One region of the Mycolicibacterium gilvum genome, then DNA from elsewhere that is predicted to be linked to it. Evidence: predicted binding sites of a transcription regulator. Region 1 holds the regulator's gene; the other holds the start of a gene.

Region 1 (9,599 bases):
GCAGCTCAACGCGCTGGAAAAAGTGGTCAAGGTCAAGGTGATCGACCGGACCGCGCTGATCCTCGACATCTTCGCCCAACACGCCACCAGCCGCGAAGGCAAGGCGCAGGTCTCGCTGGCGCAGATGGAGTACATGCTGCCCAGGCTGCGCGGCTGGGGCGAGTCCATGTCCCGTCAGGCCGGTGGCCGCGCCGGCGGCGCCGGCGGCGGAGTCGGCACCCGCGGACCCGGTGAGACGAAGATCGAAACCGACCGTCGTCGCATCCGCGAGCGGATGTCGAAGCTGCGCCGCGAGATTCGCGACATGAAGCAGGTGCGTGACAGCCAGCGCAGCCGGCGGCTGGCCAATGACGTGCCCTCGGTCGCGATCGTCGGATACACCAACGCCGGCAAGTCCAGCTTGCTCAACGCGCTCACCGGCGCCGGTGTGCTGGTCGAGAACGCGTTGTTCGCCACACTCGAACCCACCACGCGCCGTGGCGAACTCAGCGACGGACGGGAATTCGTTCTGACCGACACGGTCGGATTCGTCCGTCATCTGCCGACCCAGCTGGTCGAGGCGTTCCGGTCGACACTCGAAGAGGTCGTCGACGCCGAACTGCTCCTGCACGTGGTCGACGGTTCCGACGCCAATCCGCTGGCCCAGATCAACGCGGTGCGCACGGTCGTCAACGAAGTCGTCGCCGAGACGGATGCGACCGCACCACCGGAGTTGTTGGTGGTCAACAAGATCGACGCCGCCGACGGCCTGGTGCTGGCGCAGCTACGGCAGGCGCTGCCCGGGGCGGTCTTCGTATCCGCGCGCACCGGTGAAGGTCTCGATCGCCTCCAGGCGCGGCTGGCCGAGATGATCGCGCCCCGCGACACTGTGGTCGACGTCACGATTCCGTACAGCAGAGGCGATCTCGTCAACCGGGTTCACGCGGAGGGCCGCGTCGACGCGGTCGAGCACATCGAAGCGGGCACGCGCCTCAAAGCCCGGGTGCCGATCGCCCTCGCGGCCGCTCTGTCCGAATTCGCCTCGTTCTGACCTGGCCGAATGCGGTTCCGGGACGCCGGTCCGGTACAGTCGGATCCGACGTCGGCTGCGGAGACCAGAGTTGGTCACCGCTTCGGACATCGTCGACACTGACAGCCGACTTCCATCTGCTCTTGCGTGGCGACACCGCCACCCACTGTGTGCACACTCCCGCTCAACGGTCATCCGTCGCGGCTGCCGGGCACACGCTGCCCGACAAGGCCCAAACGACAGGAAATCCGTAATGACTGCACCTACTTTCGCCGATCTCGGCGTGCCCGCACCGCTGGTGAAGGCGCTGGCCGAGCGCGGCATCGCCGAACCGTTCCCGATCCAGGCCGCCACCCTGCCCGACTCGCTCGCCGGGCGTGACGTGCTGGGTCGCGGAAAGACCGGCAGCGGAAAGACTCTCGCCTTCTCCATCCCGCTGGTGGCGGCGCTGACCGGTATCCGACGCCAGGCGTCGCGTCCGTCGGGTCTGGTGCTGGCGCCGACCCGGGAGCTGGCCACGCAGATCACCGCGGCCCTGGAGCCGATGGCCACCGCCGCCGGACTGCGGGTCACCACCATCTACGGCGGCGTCTCGCAGGGCCGGCAGGTCTCCGCACTGCGCGGCGGGATCGACATCGTCGTCGCCTGCCCCGGTCGTCTCGAAGATCTGATGCAGCAGAAGGTGATCAGCCTCGACAACGTCACGGTCACCGTGCTCGACGAGGCCGACCACATGGCCGATCTGGGCTTCCTGCCCGGGGTCACCCGCATCCTGGCGGCGACGCCCCGCGGTGGGCAGCGCCTGCTGTTCTCGGCGACGCTGGACAACGGCGTCGACAAGCTCGTCCAGCGCTTCCTCGACAACCCGGTGCTGCACTCGGTCAACGAGGCCGCCGAGGCGCCCGCGCAGATGACCCACCACGTGTTCCACGTCGGCGGCGTGCAGGAGAAGAAGGATCTGGTGCACCAGCTCGCCTCGGGCACCGGACGGCGGATTTTGTTCATGCGCACCAAGCATCAGGCCCGCAAGCTCGCCAAGCAGCTCACCGAATCCGGTGTGCCCTCGGTGGACCTGCACGGCAACCTGTCCCAGCCCGCCCGCGAGCGCAACCTCGCCGCATTCTCCAGTGGTGAGGCCCGGGTGCTGGTCGCCACGGACATCGCCGCCCGTGGCGTGCACGTCGACGACGTCGAGCTGGTCGTCCACGTCGACCCGCCGATGGAACACAAGGCCTACCTGCACCGGTCGGGGCGCACCGCGCGTGCCGGCAGTGACGGCGACGTCGTGACCGTCGTGCTGCCCGAGCAGCGCAGGGACACCCAGCAGCTGTTGCGCAAGGCGGGCATCACCGTGCGTCCCCGCGACGTGCACGCGAAGTCCTCCGAGGTGCAGGCGCTCGTCGGCGAGATCGCCCCGCTGCGTGCCCCCGCTCCCGTCGCGCAACCCGCTGCCAAGAAGCCGGATCACGGACGCGGTTCCCGCAACGGCGGGTCCGGCGGCCACGGTAGGTCAGGTGGCGAGCACCAGCGTCGCGGTGGCGGTGGTGGCCGCGGGCGTGACGGGCAGGGCGGCGGGTCGTCGTCCACCTCGCGTGGTCCGCGGCGCCGTGGGCAGCGTCCGGCAGGTCAGTCTCAGCGCGGTGTGAACACCGGAGGCTGATGCGCGCGCACCGGAGGCGGTGTGCCCGCGTACTTTTCGATCTGCACGAGCACGTGCGCACCGGTGCAGCCGTGGGCCAGCTTCGACGTTCCGACGTCGTCGGTCAGCACATTCGGATTGCCGTGTACGCACATCGAATTCGGATCGGCGGGATCGGCAGGATCGAACCACGCCCCGGTCGACAACTGCACCACCTGCGGGCGCACCCGGTCGTCGAGCACCACGCCGGCCAGGCACGCGCCCCGATCGTTGAACACCCTGACCACGTCGCCGCCGGACAGGTCCCGTGCGCGGGCATCCGCAGGATGCATCCGGATCCGTTCGCGCCCGGCGACTTTCGTGGCCTGGCTGGCGGCGCCCGCGTCGAGTTGGCCGTGCAGCCTGCCGGCGGGCTGATTCGCCACCAGGTGGAGCGGATAGTCCGCGGCGCGCGGACCCCCGAGCCATTCGGTGGGTTCGAACCACGCCGGGTGGCCCCGGCAGTCGTCGTAGCCGAACGAGTCGATGTCGGCGGAGAAGATCTCGATCCGGCCGCTCGGTGTGGCGAGAGGGTGCGCCGACGGATCGGCGCGGAAGTCGGCCAGCAGTGTCAGCCCGTCGTCGGTGGGCAGCCGCAGCGCCCCGGCGGCCCAGAACCCGTCGAACGCCGGGACGTCGAAATCCAAGGTGCGCGACCATGTCTCGTAGATGTGGCGCAACCACTGGCGTGAGCTCCGGCCCTCGGTGAAAGCCTGTCGCACCCCCAGGTGTCCGGCCAGCGCCGCATAGGTGTCGTAGTCGTCGCGTGCCTGCGCATACGTCTCGGTCAGCCGGGGCATCGCCATCAGCATCGGATCGTTGCGTGAGCCGGAAAGATCGTCGCGTTCGGCGAACGTGGTGGACGGCACCACGATGTCGGCGTGCTTGGCCATCGCGGTCCAGTAGGGATCGTGCACCACGACGGTGTCCGGGCGCGACAGGGCCCGCCGCAGCCGCGGCAGATTCTGATGGTGGTGGAACGGGTTGCCGCCGGCCCAGTAGACCAACCGGATGTCGGGGTAGGTCAGTCGCAGGCCGTTGTAGTCGAACGGTTCGCCGGGGTGGAGCAGCATGTCGCTGACGGCCGCGACCGGGATGAACGTCGTCACCGGATTGACGCCCTGCGGAAGTCGCGGCAGTCCGCACCGGATCGGTGCGAGGCCGGCCTCGTTCATCGAGCCGTAGCCGTGGCCGAAGCCGCCGCCGGGGAGGCCGATCTGGCCCAGCATGGCCGCCAGGGTGAGCCCCATCCACGGCGCCTGCTCGCCGTGGCGGGTCCGCTGCAGTGACCAGCTCACCGTCACCAGCGTGCGTCCGGCGGCCATCCGCCGCGCCAATGCGGTCAGATCGTCGGCGGACAATCCGCACAGCGACGAGGCCCACTGCGGTGATTTCGGTATCCCGTCGTCGGCGCCGAGAAGGTAACGCTCGAACCGGTCGTAGCCGGTGCAGTGGCTGGCGAGAAACTCGCGGTCGGCCAGCGATTCGGTGGCCAGCACATGCGCCAGCGCCAGCATGATCGCGACATCGGTGCCCGGCACCGGGGCATGCCAGTCGCACGGGCCGTCGACGTCGTCGCGCAGCGGTGAGAACGACACGATGCGACCGCCGCGGGCGCGCAGGCGATTCAAGGCGTCGCGCGCCGGATGCGCGGTCGTGCCGCCGTCGTTGACCGCGGTGTTCTTCAGCGCCAGACCACCGAAACACACCATCGTGTCGGTGTTTTCGACGATCACCTGCCACTGGGTGGACCGCGTGAACAGATCATCGTGGGTGCCGACCACGCGGGGCATGATCACGCCCGTCGCGCCGAGGCTGTAGGAGTGGCGCGAATAGGTGTAGCCGCCAAGACAGTTCAGGAATCTGTGGACCTGGCTCTGGGCGTGGTGGAACCGGCCGGCGCTGGACCAGCCGTAGGAGCCTCCGTAGATCGCCTCGTTGCCGTCGGTGTCGATGACCCTGCGCAGTTCGCCGCCCAGTAGTTCCACCAGGTCATCCCATGTGACCGCGACGAATTCGTCGGCGCCCCGGAGGGTGTCGGGCCCGGGTCCGTTCTCCAGCCAGCCGCGCCGCACGGCGGGTGCGGTGACACGGGAGCGGTGCCGGACGGAACCCGGGAGGTTGCCCAGTGCAGGGGAGGGATCGGCGTCGCCGGACCATGGCCGCACCGAGGCGATGTCGCCCGATTCGACGGTGGCGCTGAACGCACCCCAGTGCGTGAGGCTGGTCCGGGTGCGCGCCACGCACGAGAGTCTACGGACGCCGTTGCGGCGAAAGGACGGGTGAAAAAGCCGCCGTTCTTTTGAAATCAATTCGGCGAGGTGACTTGGTTATCGACGTCGACTGAAGCACAGTGAACGGACGCGGTAACTTTTCTCAGCCTTTTGCAAGAAAACTTGCACAAGGACGCCAGGAACCTGTCACCGACCGCGGGGAGGACGAATGATCCGGCAGCCGATGCTGCGCCTACGTGGGGTCGGTCGCTTGACGATCGGGTTGTTGGGGGTAGCCACGGTGCTCCTGCTGGCTCCACCCGCCATGGCGCAGCCCGAGGTCGACGCGAACAACGCCATCACCGCCGCCTGGGATGCCAGCGGTGGCGACACCGGCCCGCTGGGACCCCGCACGGGAGAGGTCTATCCGGTCGGTGAGGGCTTCGCCCAGAACTTCGCCGCGGGCACGATGTTCTTCACGCCGGACACCGGCGCCCACTTCATGCAGGGTGCGATCCTGGAGAAGTACCAGGCCTCGGGTGGGCCCGCCGACGGCGATCTGGGCTTCCCGACCATCGACGAAGGCCCCGGTCGTGCGCCGGAGAGCCGCAACAGCACCTTCAGTGCGCCCGACAACCCGGTGATCTTCTGGACCCCGGCGACCGGGGCGCGCATCGTGCGCGGACCGATCAATGCGGCCTGGGACAAGCTGGGCGGTTCGTCGGGGGTGCTCGGCGTGCCGGCGGAGGACGAGACGTACAACGGGTCGGTCGTGTCGCAGAAGTTCACCGGGGGGGAGCTGACCTACGACGCGCGCACCAAGACGTTCACCACCGTGCCGCCCGAGCTGGCGGGACAGCTCGCAGACCTGTCGATCCCCGACGACCCCGTCGCGGCGATCAACGCGGCACGCCGGGCCGCCGGCGGACCGCTGGGCCCGCTCGGGGCCGTCGAGGGTGAGGTCTACGACATCGGCGCCGACGGCAAGGGCCAGGACTTCGCCAACGGCGCGATCTACTACAGCCCGGACACGGGCGCCAATGTGGTGACCGGGCAGGTGCTGGAGAAGTACAAGAGCGTCGGTGGCCCCGAGGGTGATCTCGGATTCCCGATCAGCGGGGAAGAGGACGGCGGGCTCACCCCGGCGAGCCGAAAGAGCGCGTTCGCCGCCGAGGACAAGCCGGTGATCTTCTGGACGCCGGACCACGGCGCCTTCATCGTCAGGGGCCCCATCGTCGCGGCCTGGGACAAGCTCGGCGGCGCCACCGGCGAACTCGGCGCCCCTGTCGCTGATCAGACCGAGAGCGGAAACACTCTGTCGCAGCGCTTCAGCGGTGGCGTGATCTCGTGGGACACCTCGGCGAGGACGTTCAGCACCGAGCCCGCCGGTCTCGCCTCGCAGCTGACCGACGTGGTGGTGCCCGGTGCCGACGCCCCGCAGGCGACCCCGCCGACATCGCAGGCGGCGGAGAACAACGAGGACACCGGTCGCAAGTGGAACAAGTGGTGGCTGCTCGCCGTCGTTCCTCTGCTGTTGCTGGCCGGCCTGGTCGCGTTCGCGGTCATGCGGCACCGGGCCCGCCCCGGTGAGGACGACATGTTCACCGCACCGGGTGCCGTCGGGCACGACCCGCAGGATCCCGAGACCGACGGTCACGACGGCCCACACGGCGACGACGGCCGCGAGGACGCCCTCTTCGGTGACCGGTATGCCCGTGAGGGTCTGGGTTCGGTGGCGTCTGCGAACCCGGAGGCACCTCAGGACGAGGAGTTCGCACCGCAACCGCTGAGCTTCTGGGGCGTGCCCGTCCAGCCCGAAGGCGGGGCCGACGCCGGTGACGAGGAACCGCAGATCGACCCCGACGCGGTCGATACGACTCCGACCCGCATCCCGACACCGTCGGAGGTGGCCGGCGATTCGCCGTTCGTCGACGTCGAGACTGCCGCATCCGAGGACGAGTTCGACGAATCCGAGGATGAGTTCGACGAAGCCGACGACGAGTTCGACGAGTCCGAGGATGAGTTCGACGATCTGGCGGTCGTCGACGAGGACGCCGATCTGGCTGCCGACCGTGAACCCCTGGTGCCTCCGGTGCCGATCCCGGTTCGGGACGGACTGACCGACACGGGCAGGCACGCCCGCATCGACATCGATGAGCCGATGCCTCTGGGCACCGCGCTGCACATGCCGCTCGAGGATTCCGACCAGATTCCCGACGGCTATCCGGTCAAGGCCGATACGAAGTCGGGTCTGTACTGGACGCCCGACAGCGCGGACTATCACGAGGCGCCCGTCGAACTCTGGTTCGCCAGCGAGGAGATCGCGCGGACGAACGGATTCGTTCGAGGGGAGTAGCGACCGCTGAGCGGCCGTCGCTCAGATCTTCCGGATGACGGTGACGACCTTGCCGAGAATGGCTGCGTCGTTGCCCGGGATCGGGTCGAACGCGGGGTTGTGGGGCATCAGCCAGACCTGTCCCTTGGTCCGCTTGAAGGTCTTCACGGTGGCTTCCCCGTCGATCATCGCTGCGACGATGTCACCGTTGTCGGCCACGCTCTGCTGACGGACGACCACCCAGTCGCCATCGCAGATGGCCGCGTCGACCATCGACTCGCCGACCACCTTGAGCAGGAACAGCGATCCCTCGCCGACCAGTTCGCGCGGCAGCGGGAACACGTCCTCGACGGCCTCTTCCGCGAGAATCGGACCGCCGGCGGCGATGCGGCCGAGAACCGGCACGAACGTCGGCTCGGGCAGGGCGTCCGACCCGGCCACCTCGGTGGCCACGATGGGGGTCGGGTGGTCGTCGGCCGCGCGGACGTCCACCGCGCGCGGGCGGTTGGCGTCGCGGCGCAGATAGCCCTTGCGCTCCAGGGTGCGCAGCTGATGGGCGACCGAGGACGTCGAGGTCAACCCGACCGCGTCGCCGATCTCCCTGATGCTCGGGGGGTAACCGCGGGTGGTCACCGAGGCCCGGATGACGTCCAGGATGGTGCGCTGACGTTCGGTCAGGCCAGAATCTCGCGACCGTGAGGTGCCGGGGGCGTCGGTGCTGTCACTGCTGTCGTCGCTCATGTGCCCGAATGTAACCCGCTCCGGCGCGATAATCAAACATGTGTTCGAGGCGTGTCGTCTTGTCGGTGGCCTCCGATAGCGTTCGCAACAGTTCGATCACATGTTCTATTCATCGAACACCTGATCGAGTACTGTTCGAACACAAGAGCGAATCCGAACCCCGGACGAAAGGCAGACAGATGACCATTCTCGACGACCGCCAGACGTGGAACGAGTTCGAGCGCGCCCCTCGGCTGCGGGTTGGGAATGGCCGGGTGCGGGCGGTCGCGCCGTCGCGGCGGCCGCGGCCGCAGCGCCCGGCCGGGGCGGCGATCGGGTACCGCGGGACCGGAGTTCTCGTCTCGCGGGCATCGCATCGCCGACGCCCGATCACCCCGATGGCCACGGTCGGGCTGGCACTGGTGGCCGGGGCGATCACGCTGTGGCTCGGTCTGGTCGCCCAGGTCGGTGGGGTGTCGGGAGCCGAGACGCAGATGCCGGGGCGGCTCGCGGTGGTCCAGGTGCAGAGTGGCGAGTCGCTGCAGCACGTCGCGCGGCGCGTCGCCCCCGACGCCCCGGTCACCGAGGTCGTGGCCCGGATCCAGGAGTTGAACGAGCTCGATTCGGCGGCGGTCGACGCCGGTCAGACGTTGATCGCGCCGGTGGCCTGACCGCAGACCCAGGAATCAGCAAACCAGTTGCCACTCAAGCACTCTGAGGATGCGACCGATGCGGTATGTGCCATCAGGTCCGGCGGTGGGCCGGCCGAGAGTCGCACAGGTACGCTCAAAGGCGTTCGAAGCGATCATCTGTCGGAGTGGTGAAGGAGCGGTGATGCACTGTCCGTTCTGCCGTCACCCCGATTCACGAGTGGTCGATTCCCGCGAGACCGACGAGGGCCAGGCGATCCGCCGCCGCAGATCCTGCCCGGAATGCGGCCGAAGGTTCACGACCGTCGAGACGGCCGTGCTCGCGGTCGTCAAACGCAGCGGGGTGACCGAGCCTTTCAGCCGTGAGAAGGTCATCCGGGGCGTACGCCGTGCATGTCAGGGCCGTCAGGTCGACGACGACGCGCTCAACAAGCTGGCGCAGCAGGTCGAGGACGCGGTGCGGGCCACCGGTTCTCCGGAGGTCCCCGCGAACGAGGTGGGGCTGGCGATTCTCGGACCGCTACGTGATCTCGACGAGGTGGCCTATCTGCGGTTCGCGTCGGTGTACCGCTCGTTCTCCTCGGCGGAGGACTTCGAGCGTGAGATCGAGGCGCTGCGCGCCCACCGCGAGGTATCCGCGCGGAGTTAGGGCCAATACCGTTCAGTTAGTGGCTGATGACGGTGACGCTGGGTGGGTGTTCGGGTTGTGGCCAGTGTTGGTGCGCTGATCTTTTGACATGCCACTTGGGCATTTTGCGTTTGATCACGCGGGGAGCTGACCGTGTGCGGCGTGCCGGGTTGATGCGGTCGAGGAGGCGACGGAGGAACGCCTGCCAGTGAGGGTCGGCGGATCGGCGCCGGTTAGGGGGAAAAAGCGCCCTGATGGGCGACGGATTGGCGCACGACGCGCAACGCGGCGGTGAAGCTGAGTCGGTCCGGGTCGTGTCCGCTGTGGTGTGCGGCTTGGCTCATCAACGAGCGAATCGCGTAGTGG
Region 2 (9,599 bases), 810 kb from region 1:
CGGCGCCGCCGGTCACCTGCTCGGCACGCAGCACCGGTTGCAGGACGAGTTCACCGCGTATGTGCCGAGCAGACCGCACCTGGAGTGGCAGATCCGGCGCCGCGTCCTCGCTCTCGACCATGTGGCGCTGGTCAACCACGGTGTGGACGAACCCGTCTTCGACGGCCACCGGGTCACCGGGGTGCGGACAGCCGACGGTGCGATGGTCGAGGCCGACCTCGTCGTGGACGCGACCGGGCGGGGTACCCGGTTGCCGACGTGGTTGTCGCAGTGGGGGTTCGAGCGCCCCCGGGAAGAGACCGTCGACGTGGGCATCTCGTATGCGACGCATCAGCTCCGCATTCCCGACGGACTCGTCGACGAGAAGGTCATCGTGGTCGGCGCCTCGCGCACCCAGCCGCGCGGACTCGGCATGCTCCACTACGAGGACGGCACCTGGGGACTCACCACCTTCGGTGTCGGAAAGGTTTCTCCGCCAACAGATTTCACCGAGATGCGCGCGCTCGCCGAGGAGATCCTGCCCCCGCACATCAGCGCAGCGCTGTATCAGGCGCAGCCGTTGGGTGACATCGCGCTGCACAAGTATCCGACCAGCCGGTGGCGGCGGTTCGATCAGCTCGACCGGTATCCGCGCGGCATCCTGCCGTTCGGCGACGCGGTGGCGAGCTTCAACCCGACGTTCGGGCAGGGCATGACGATGACGTCGCTGCAGGCCGGTCACCTTCGACGGGCACTGCAGGAGCCGGAACCCGAGTCGACGTTCCTGAAGGCGACGACGAAGACGACCTGGCCGGTCTGGACGATGAACGCGATCGGGGATCTGACCATGCACGGCGCCGACGGACCCGCGCCGTGGTGGTATCGGCCGGTGGGGGCGCTCTTCGATCAGTTCCTCGGCGCCGCGGAAACCGATCCTGTTCTGGCGGAATGGTTTCTGCGTCGCTTCAGCCTGCTCGACAGCCTCTACATGGTGCCGTCGGCGCGGCTGGTCGGACGCACCGTCGCGCACAACATGACGCTGTGGGCTAGATCCCGACGGTCACCCTAAAGAGCCGCGTCGGCTCCTGAGCGCTGAGCCTGATCGGGCCGTCGTCGGCCCCGACCCACGCTGCGGCGCCACGCTTGAGCGCCACCGCGGATCCCTTGGCCTGCACCGTCGCTGCACCCTGGGTGCAGAGCAGGATCTGCGGACCGTCGTGCTGGGTCGGCGCGTCGATCTCGTGCCCGAGGGAGTCACCGTCGAGGTGCAGGATCGACACCGCGAACTCGGGCGCCGGCGTCGGGTAGACGATCTCGGCTCCGCCGCGGATCGTCTCCGGAACCACGAGGACGTCCTCGGCGGGGGTGAAGTCCAGCACCCGCAGCAGTTCCGGCACGTCGACGTGCTTTGGGGTCAGACCGCCGCGAAGCACATTGTCGGAGTTGGCCATCACCTCGACGCCGACACCCTCCAGGTAGGCGTGCAGGTTTCCGGCAGGCAGGTACAGCGCCTCCCCCGGCGCCAGCGACAGCCGGTTGAGCAGCATCGACGCGAGCACGCCGGCGTCTCCGGGGTAGCGCTCACCCAGTTCGAGGATGGTCTTGGCCTCACGGGCGAATTCCTGCTGCCCCGAACGCACGTAGTTGATCGCGCCGTCGATGACAGCGGGCACCAGCACGTCGAGGTCGGGCTGCGGACAGGTGATCCACGTGGTGAACAGGGCCCGCAGACCGTCCTCGTCGCGCTGACCGGACAGCAGGCCGATGTACTGGTCGAGGTCGGCGACACCGAGGGCCTGCATCAGCTCGACCGAGCGCGCGGCGGGACGGAATCCGGCGAGTGCCTCGAACCGGCTGAGCGCCACGATGATCTCGGGCTTGTGGCTGGGGTCGCGGTAGTTGCGGTCGGGGGCGGTGACCGGGATGCCCATCCTGTCCTCGCGCGCGAAACCCTCGACGGCCTGTTCGGTGCTCGGGTGCGCCTGCAGCGAGAGTGGCTCGTCGGCGGCGAGCACCTTGACCAGGAACGGCAGCGTGTCGCCGAACCGCCCGCGGACCGCGGATCCGAGTTCACCCTCCGGGTCGGCGCGCAGCGCGTCGAGCAGGGAGCGCTCCCCGTCTTCGGTCTGCAACCATGCCGGGTCACCGGGATGCGCACCGAACCACAGCTCGGCCTCGGGATGCGGTGTGGGACTCGGCGCGCCGACGAATTCGGCGATTGCGGTGCGCGAACCCCATGCGTAGGTCCGCACCGCGCCTCTGAGCAGATGCACTCGTCTCAACCTCGAACCAGCCGCCGGTAGACCGCCGCCATCTCCAGGCGAACGGCCAACAGCGCCAATTGTTGTTCGGGACGCGCAGATCCGGGCGTCGTGGCTGAGCCCGGCTCGCTGTTCCCCCCTGGTGCCGCGACGTCGGGGACGTCGTTGGCGTTGACAACGTACACGTCGTCGAATCCGCGCAGCCGCGCGGACACGGTGTGCCGTTCGGCGTCGGTGGTCAGCACGATGGTGCGGCCCTGCTGCGGCAGCGGTCCGTCGAGTTCCTCGTCGTGGAATATCGACGACGTGCCACCGCCGGGGCGTCCCCATCCGGTACCGATCGCGACCAGCGCATCGGACAGCCCGACCGGCGCCATCACGTGATGACCGACCCGCAACATCACCGCGCACGCGTGGCGCGCCAGCGCGACCGTCGCCGCCGAGTCACCGGCGAGGACGACGTCGCGGTCACGCATGCGGTCGGCGAGCACCTTGGCCGGGTTGGTGAAAAGGTCACGGCCGGCGCTGTTTCGGACGGCCTCCGCGTCGAGGTCGTCGGCCAGTGTCGCCAGGTCGACGGAGAATCCGGGTACGACGACGTCCAGCACCGCCAGGCCGGCGGCCAGATAGCGCGCCAGGGTGAAGTCGTCAGGGACGGGCATGCGCGGCGGTAGTGACACCGAACGTCCCGCGGTCGCGTCCCGCAGCGGGCCTTCGTACGGGGCCACCACGACGATCCGCGCCCCGCGGCGCACCGCGGTCGCCGCGGTGTTGACCAACGCCGGCTGGGCGGGGTCGTCGCCGGCGAGCACCACCACGTCGAGCGCACCGATCCACGGCGGTGCGTCGGCGGCGACCACGATGGGCGTGCCGATCGAGCCGCCGAGCAGCGCGGCGAGCATCGTCCCGGCCGCCTCGGCGTTGCCGGGCCCGGCCACCCACACAATGGTGCGCGGCGGGGCATCGGACCGGACGGACTCGAGGTCGCCTTCGGCCAGCGCGGCCGCGGTGGCTCGCACCTGCGCGCCGGCCATCGACGCCGCCCGCAGCAGCCCGTGACGGTCGGCGGCCAGCAGGCCGTCGGCGTCGTCGAGGTCGACTTCGGCAGCCGACGGTGGGCTGGTCACGTGGATGCCCTGGCACCGGAGGTGATGTGGCCCCCGATCTCGTCGACGATCTCGGTGACCTCTTCGGCGGTGCGCGCCTCCACGTTGAGCCGCAGCAGCGGTTCGGTGTTCGACATGCGGATGTTGAACCAGCGACCGTCGCCGAGGTCGACGGTGACGCCGTCGAGGTGGTCGATCGCGTGGATGCGGCTGCCGAGGGAGGCCAGCACCGAGTCGACGATCGCGGGAGCATCGGTGACGGTGTAGTTGATCTCGCCGGACGCCTCGTAGCGCTGGTAGTCGGCCATCATCTCCGAGAGCGGGCGGTCCTGTTCTCCGAGGGCGGCCAGCACGTGCAGCGCGGCGAGCATGCCGGAGTCGGCGCCCCAGAAGTCGCGGAAGTAGTAGTGCGCGGAGTGCTCACCGCCGAAAATCGCCCCGGTCTCGGCCATCAGGCCTTTGATGTAGGAGTGGCCGACGCGCGAGCGCACCGCGGTGCCGCCGCGCTCGCCGACCAGTTCCGGCACGGCGCGCGACGTGATCAGGTTGTGGATGATCGTCGCGCCGATCTCGCGGGTGAGTTCGCGGGCGGCGACCAGCGCGGTGACCGCCGACGGGGAGACGGCCTGGCCCCGTTCGTCGACGACGAAGCAGCGGTCGGCGTCGCCGTCGAAGGCCAGCCCGATGTCTGCGCCGGTCTCCAGCACGTAGGCCTGCAGGTCGACGAGGTTGGCCGGGTCGAGTGGGTTGGCTTCATGGTTGGGGAAGTTGCCGTCGAGCTCGAAGTACAGCGGCGACAGGGTGATCGACGGGATCGGCCCCAGCACCGCGGGGGTGGTGTGCCCGGCCATGCCGTTGCCGGCGTCGACAGCCACCCGCAGCGGACGCGCGCCGCCGATGTCGACCAGCGACCGCAGGAAGTCGCCGTAGTCGGCGAGCACGTCGCGTTCGGACACCGAGCCGCGCGGACCGTCGTAGGCCGGAACGCCGGCGATCACCTCTTGAGCGACCGTTGCCAGACCCGTTTCGCGCCCGACGGGCTTGGCGCCGGCGCGGCAGAGTTTGATGCCGTTGTAGGCGGCCGGGTTGTGACTCGCGGTGAACATCGCGCCGGGGCAGTCGAGCATGCCGGAGGCGAAGTACAGCTGATCGGTCGATGCGAGGCCGATGTGCACGACGTCGAGGCCCTGCGCGAGGACTCCGTCGGCGAACGCCTTGGACAGTGCGGGCGAGCTGGCCCGCATGTCGTGGCCGATGACGACCTGGGTGGCGGGCTGGTCGGGGCTGTCGCGCACCAGGCGGGCGAACGCGGCGCCGACGTCGGCGACGAACGCCTCGTCGATTTCCTCGCCGACGAGTCCGCGCACGTCATAGGCCTTGATGACGCGCTGGACCGCCTCGGCGGGACGAGACATGGGACTCCTTGGACGAAGAGACTGTGTGATGTTCAGCCTAGCCGTCGCGCGGGGTCTGCACGCGAACTCGGGGCGGGGGTGGCGCCCGTTCGTCAGTGCTATTCGGCGGGGTCGGGCAGGACGCGCAGGTGTCCGCGGCGCCGGCCGTTGGTCTCGGGCCGGCGGGCAGGCGGAGCCATCAGCGCGCCGCCGTGCGCTCCGGAGACCGGGTCGGTGAACCCCGTGGTGAAGCCGGCAGTGACGCCGGTGCCGGGGACGGCATTTTCGCGACCTTCTCGTACTGCGTCTGCCAACGCCACCAAGTCGTCGTCATCGGGGTGCGACGGCAGCGGGCCGGCGTGGCGGACGAGCTCCCAACCGCGGGGAGCGGTGATGCGACCGGCGTGCATGACGCACAGGTCCCACGAATGTGGCTCGGACACAGTGGCCAGCGGGCCGACGACAGCCGTCGAGTCCGCATAGACGAAGGTGAGCGTCGCGACCGCATAGTGCGGGCACCCAGGCCGGCAGCAGCGACGGGGAACATTCACAAGCAGGAGGTTAGCGTGCACGATCGCCTGCATCACGCCGGACACGCGCAGCCACGGGGCGGCCGAAGCCCAACCGTTACGATCTTGTCCGTGACCAGACGCCGGCATCGGGGGTCGCGGCGGGGCCGGGACATGCGCGGACCGCTACTTCCGCCGACGGTTCCGGGGTGGCGCAGCCGCGCGGAACGATTCGACATGGCGGTGCTGGAAGCCTACGAGCCGATCGAGCGGCGCTGGCACGAGCGGGTGGCCACACTCGATGTGGCGGTGGACGAGATTCCGCGGCTGGCGCCGAAGGACCCCGAGAGTGTGCAGTGGCCGCCGGAGGTGGTGGCGGACGGCCCCATTGCGCTGGCGCGGTTGATCCCGGCGGGGGTGGATGTTCGGGGAAACTCGACGCGCGCGCGAATTGTGTTGTTCCGCAAGCCGATCGAACGTCGGGCTAAGGACACCGACGAGCTGACCGAGCTGCTCCACGAATTACTGGTGGCTCAGGTAGCCACGTATCTGGGCGTGGAACCTTCAGTGATCGACCCGACCCTGGACGACGACTGAGGTTCGCGTGTGCGAGCGCGCGGGTCAGATGATCCCGCGCTTGAGGCGCCGGCGCTCGCGCTCCGACAGGCCGCCCCAGATTCCGAAGCGCTCGTCGTTGGCGAGGGCGTACTCCAGGCAGGCGTCCTTGACCTCGCAGCCCAGGCAGATCCGCTTGGCCTCACGAGTCGAGCCGCCCTTCTCGGGGAAGAACGCCTCGGGATCGGTCTGAGCGCACAGCGCGCGCTCCTGCCACTGATCCTCGTCGAGGACGCCGGAGTCGTCGCCGAAAGAATCGATGCGTTCGGGCACCAGGCTCAGCTGGGGCCGTCCATTTGTTCCACTCGGTGCCGGTCCGGTCTGGATGTGCGGCGCACTTCCCACCGAGCCGAGGAGCCTGCTGTCGAACCGAATGGAATCACCGAAATCAGCCTGTTCAAATGCCATTTCCCCTCCTCCAGGTCTCGTAGTTCCGTATCTGCCAGCCTCGCGAAAAGACCGCGAGACCATCCCAATTCGAACAAGTGATCGAATCTCGGTCTGCGACACCGGAACCGGCCGAAGAACCGCGAAATGACACTGGTGTGATTACACACGCGCGGGGGGCCCTGGTCAAGCGCTAGAACAGGAATTCATACCATTCCGTGACTTCAATTCGGCGCGTCGCGCTGTGGCGTGTCTATCACGCTCCGACCGGCCGTCCCGATCGCTTGGTCCACCGCCTACTCTCGTTCGATGTGAAGGTCACGGTTCTGGTCGGCGGAGTCGGCGGTGCGCGGTTCCTGCTCGGTGTCCAACATCTCTTGGGCTTGGGGCAGTACGGCACTGACGATACCAATGAGAATGAAGTGACCGCTGTGGTGAATGTTGGTGATGATGCCTGGATGTTCGGGGTGCGCATCTGCCCCGACCTCGACACCTGCATGTACACCCTCGGCGGCGGCATCGATCCCGAACGCGGGTGGGGGCACAAGAACGAAACCTGGAATGCCAAAGAGGAACTCGCGGCCTACGGTGTGCAGCCCGACTGGTTCGGCCTCGGCGACCGCGACCTCGCCACCCATCTGGTCCGCACCCAGATGCTGCGCGCCGGCTATCCCCTGTCGGACGTGACCGAGGCGCTGTGCCGGCGCTGGTCCCCCGGACTGCGACTGCTGCCCGCCTCCGACGACCGGTGCGAAACCCACGTCGTGATCACCGATCCCGATGACGGCGAGAAGCGCGCCGTCCACTTCCAGGAGTGGTGGGTCCGGCACCGCGCGCAGGTCCCCACCGACAGCTTCGCGTTCGTCGGCGCCGACAACGCCACCGCCGCACCGGGTGTCGTCGACGCGATCGAGGGCGCCGACGTGGTGCTCATCGCCCCGTCGAACCCGGTCGTGAGCGTCGGCGCGATCCTCAATGTCGGCGGCATCCGTGGCGCGCTGCGCTCGACGAAAGCGCCGGTGATCGGCTACTCCCCGATCATCGCCGGAAAGCCGTTGCGCGGCATGGCGGATGCGTGCCTGTCCGTGATCGGGGTGGACAGCACCTCCGAAGCGGTCGGCCGCCACTACGGTGCGCGCTCGGCGACCGGCATCCTCGACGGCTGGCTCATCCACGAGGGTGACCACGCCGACATCGAGGGCGTGAACGTGAAAGCCGTCCCGCTGCTGATGTCCGAACCGTCGGTGACCGCGCAGATGGTGCGCGCCGGATTGGAACTGGCCGGGGTCGCGCCGTGACCGACCACGGCACGTCGGCACGGGTGGAAGTGCTGCCGGTGCCGGGGCTGCCGGAGTTCCGGCCGGGCGACGATCTCGCGTCGGCGATCGCCGACGCGGCGCCGTGGCTGCGCGACGATGACGTGGTCGTCGTGACGAGCAAGGTGTTGTCCAAGACCGAGGGACGCATGGTGGCCGCGCCGACCGACCCCGACGAGCGGGACGCGCTGCGACGGAGGCTGATCGACGGCGAGGCTGTGCGGGTGCTGGCGCGCAAGGGCCGGACGTTGATCACCGAGAACGCGCTGGGCCTCGTGCAGGCGGCGGCCGGGGTCGACGGCTCGAACGTCGACTCCGACGAATTGGCGTTGCTGCCGGTCGATCCCGACGGCAGCGCGGCCGCGTTGGTCGACGCACTGCGGGAACGGCTCGGGGTGCGGGTCGCCGTCGTCGTCACCGACACGATGGGACGCGCGTGGCGCACCGGGCAGACCGACGTCGCGATCGGTGCGGCCGGGCTCGCGGTGTTGCACGCCTACGCCGGTGAACACGATCAGCACGGCAACGAGTTGATCGTCACCGAGATCGCGGTGGCCGACGAGATCGCCGCGGCAGCCGATCTGGTGAAGGGCAAGCTGACCGCCGTCCCCGTCGCGGTGGTGCGCGGCCTGCCGGTGCGCGACGACGGATCCTCGGCGCGCAACCTGGTGCGGGCCGGCGAGGAGGACCTGTTCTGGCTCGGCACCGAAGAGGCGCTGGCACTGGGACGCTCGCAGGCGCAACTGCTGCGCAGATCGGTCCGGCACTTCGGCCCCGAGCCGGTGGACGGGGCTTTGATCGAGGCAGCGGTCGGCGAGGCGCTGACCGCCCCGGCGCCGCACCACACCCGCCCGGTGCGGTTCGTGTGGGTGCAGGACGGAGCGCTGCGGGTCGGCCTGCTCGACGCGATGAAGGAGCGGTGGCGCAGCGACCTTCTCGCCGACGGCCGCGACGCCGAGTCGGTCGAGCGCCGGGTCTCGCGCGGGCAGATCCTCTACGACGCTCCCGAACTCGTCATCCCGTTCATGGTTCCCGACGGCGCCCACACCTACCCCGACGAGCGGCGAACCGCCGCCGAGCACACGATGTTCACGGTCGCGGCGGGTGCGGCCGTGCAGGGTCTGCTGGTCGGGCTCGCGGTGCGCGGGGTGGGCAGCTGCTGGATCGGGTCGACGATCTTCGCGCCGGAATTGGTGCGCTCGATGCTCGATCTACCCGACGACTGGGAGCCGTTGGGCGCCATCGCGATCGGGTACGGGGCCGACCCGGTGGCCCCGCGCGAGCCGGTGCCGACGGACGGCCTGCTGGTCAGACGATGAGCTTGCATCAATCAACGGTCGACGTCCTGACGGCATGGAATCCGCCTGACCCTGCCCAGGATTCGCTGCGCCACGGGGTGCTGGCTTTTCTGGCGGCACGCGAGGACGCGTGTCTGAGGGAGTGTGCACCGGGCCACATCACCGGATCGGCGTTGGTGGTCGACCATCGCGGCGAGCAGGCTCTGCTGACTCTGCACCCCCGCGTCGGCCGGTGGCTGCAGCTCGGAGGGCACTGCGAGCCGTCCGACGAGACGATCGTCGCGGCGGCGCTGCGGGAAGCGACCGAGGAGTCGGGGATCTCGGGTCTGACGATCGACCCGGAACCGGCAGCGCTGCACGTGCATCCGGTGACCTGCTCGCTCGGCGTGCCGACCCGCCACCTCGACGTGCAGTTCGTGGTGCGCGCACCCGAGGGAGCCGAGTTCGTGCGCAGTGACGAGTCACTCGATCTGAGGTGGTGGCCGCTCGACAAACTGCCCGAGGACGTCGACTTCGGCCTCACCCAACTCGCCGCCGCCGCACGCCGCCTCGCGACGCCCGCGAAATATCATTCCGGGCCGTGATCTAGGGGTTATCCACAGCCCTGGATTAACACTCGCGAGACCACCGGACTTCATCGGCATGCTCTTCCCATGGGGGAGGCAATTGTTGGTTCGGAGGCTCTGCGGTCGGGTTTCCTGACCCGGGGTCAGCTTCGGTGGAACTACCGCTCC

Evidence for each region. The regulator LexA, encoded in region 1, represses DNA repair genes until DNA is damaged. The targets are predictions, from matches to a motif close to CGAACANNTGTTCG.
Region 2: the regulator LexA is predicted to act here: its motif matches at 6,343-6,356, upstream of cofD (2-phospho-L-lactate transferase).

What each region holds. Positions count from the first base shown of each region.
Region 1 is NZ_UGQM01000001.1:2,375,744-2,385,342, forward strand. It holds gene hflX (GTPase HflX) at 1-1,030, shown strand, start outside; gene DYE23_RS11270 (DEAD/DEAH box helicase) at 1,263-2,669, shown strand; gene DYE23_RS11275 (molybdopterin-dependent oxidoreductase) at 2,642-4,930, opposite strand; gene DYE23_RS11280 (LGFP repeat-containing protein) at 5,130-7,256, shown strand; gene lexA (transcriptional repressor LexA) at 7,278-7,976, opposite strand; gene DYE23_RS11290 (LysM peptidoglycan-binding domain-containing protein) at 8,156-8,626, shown strand; gene nrdR (transcriptional regulator NrdR) at 8,790-9,254, shown strand; partial or broken gene DYE23_RS11305 (IS4-like element ISMfl1 family transposase) at 9,467-9,599, opposite strand, start outside.
Region 2 is NZ_UGQM01000001.1:1,561,727-1,571,325, reverse strand. It holds gene DYE23_RS07440 (FAD-dependent oxidoreductase) at 1-1,048, shown strand, start outside; gene manA (mannose-6-phosphate isomerase, class I) at 1,026-2,252, opposite strand; gene DYE23_RS07430 (TobH protein) at 2,258-3,367, opposite strand; gene DYE23_RS07425 (phosphomannomutase/phosphoglucomutase) at 3,364-4,761, opposite strand; gene DYE23_RS07420 (DUF3499 domain-containing protein) at 4,860-5,291, opposite strand; gene DYE23_RS07415 (metallopeptidase family protein) at 5,424-5,846, shown strand; gene DYE23_RS07410 (WhiB family transcriptional regulator) at 5,871-6,140, opposite strand; gene cofD (2-phospho-L-lactate transferase) at 6,563-7,549, shown strand; gene DYE23_RS07400 (coenzyme F420-0:L-glutamate ligase) at 7,546-8,886, shown strand; gene DYE23_RS07395 (NUDIX hydrolase) at 8,883-9,449, shown strand; gene DYE23_RS07390 (hypothetical protein) at 9,519-9,599, shown strand, end outside.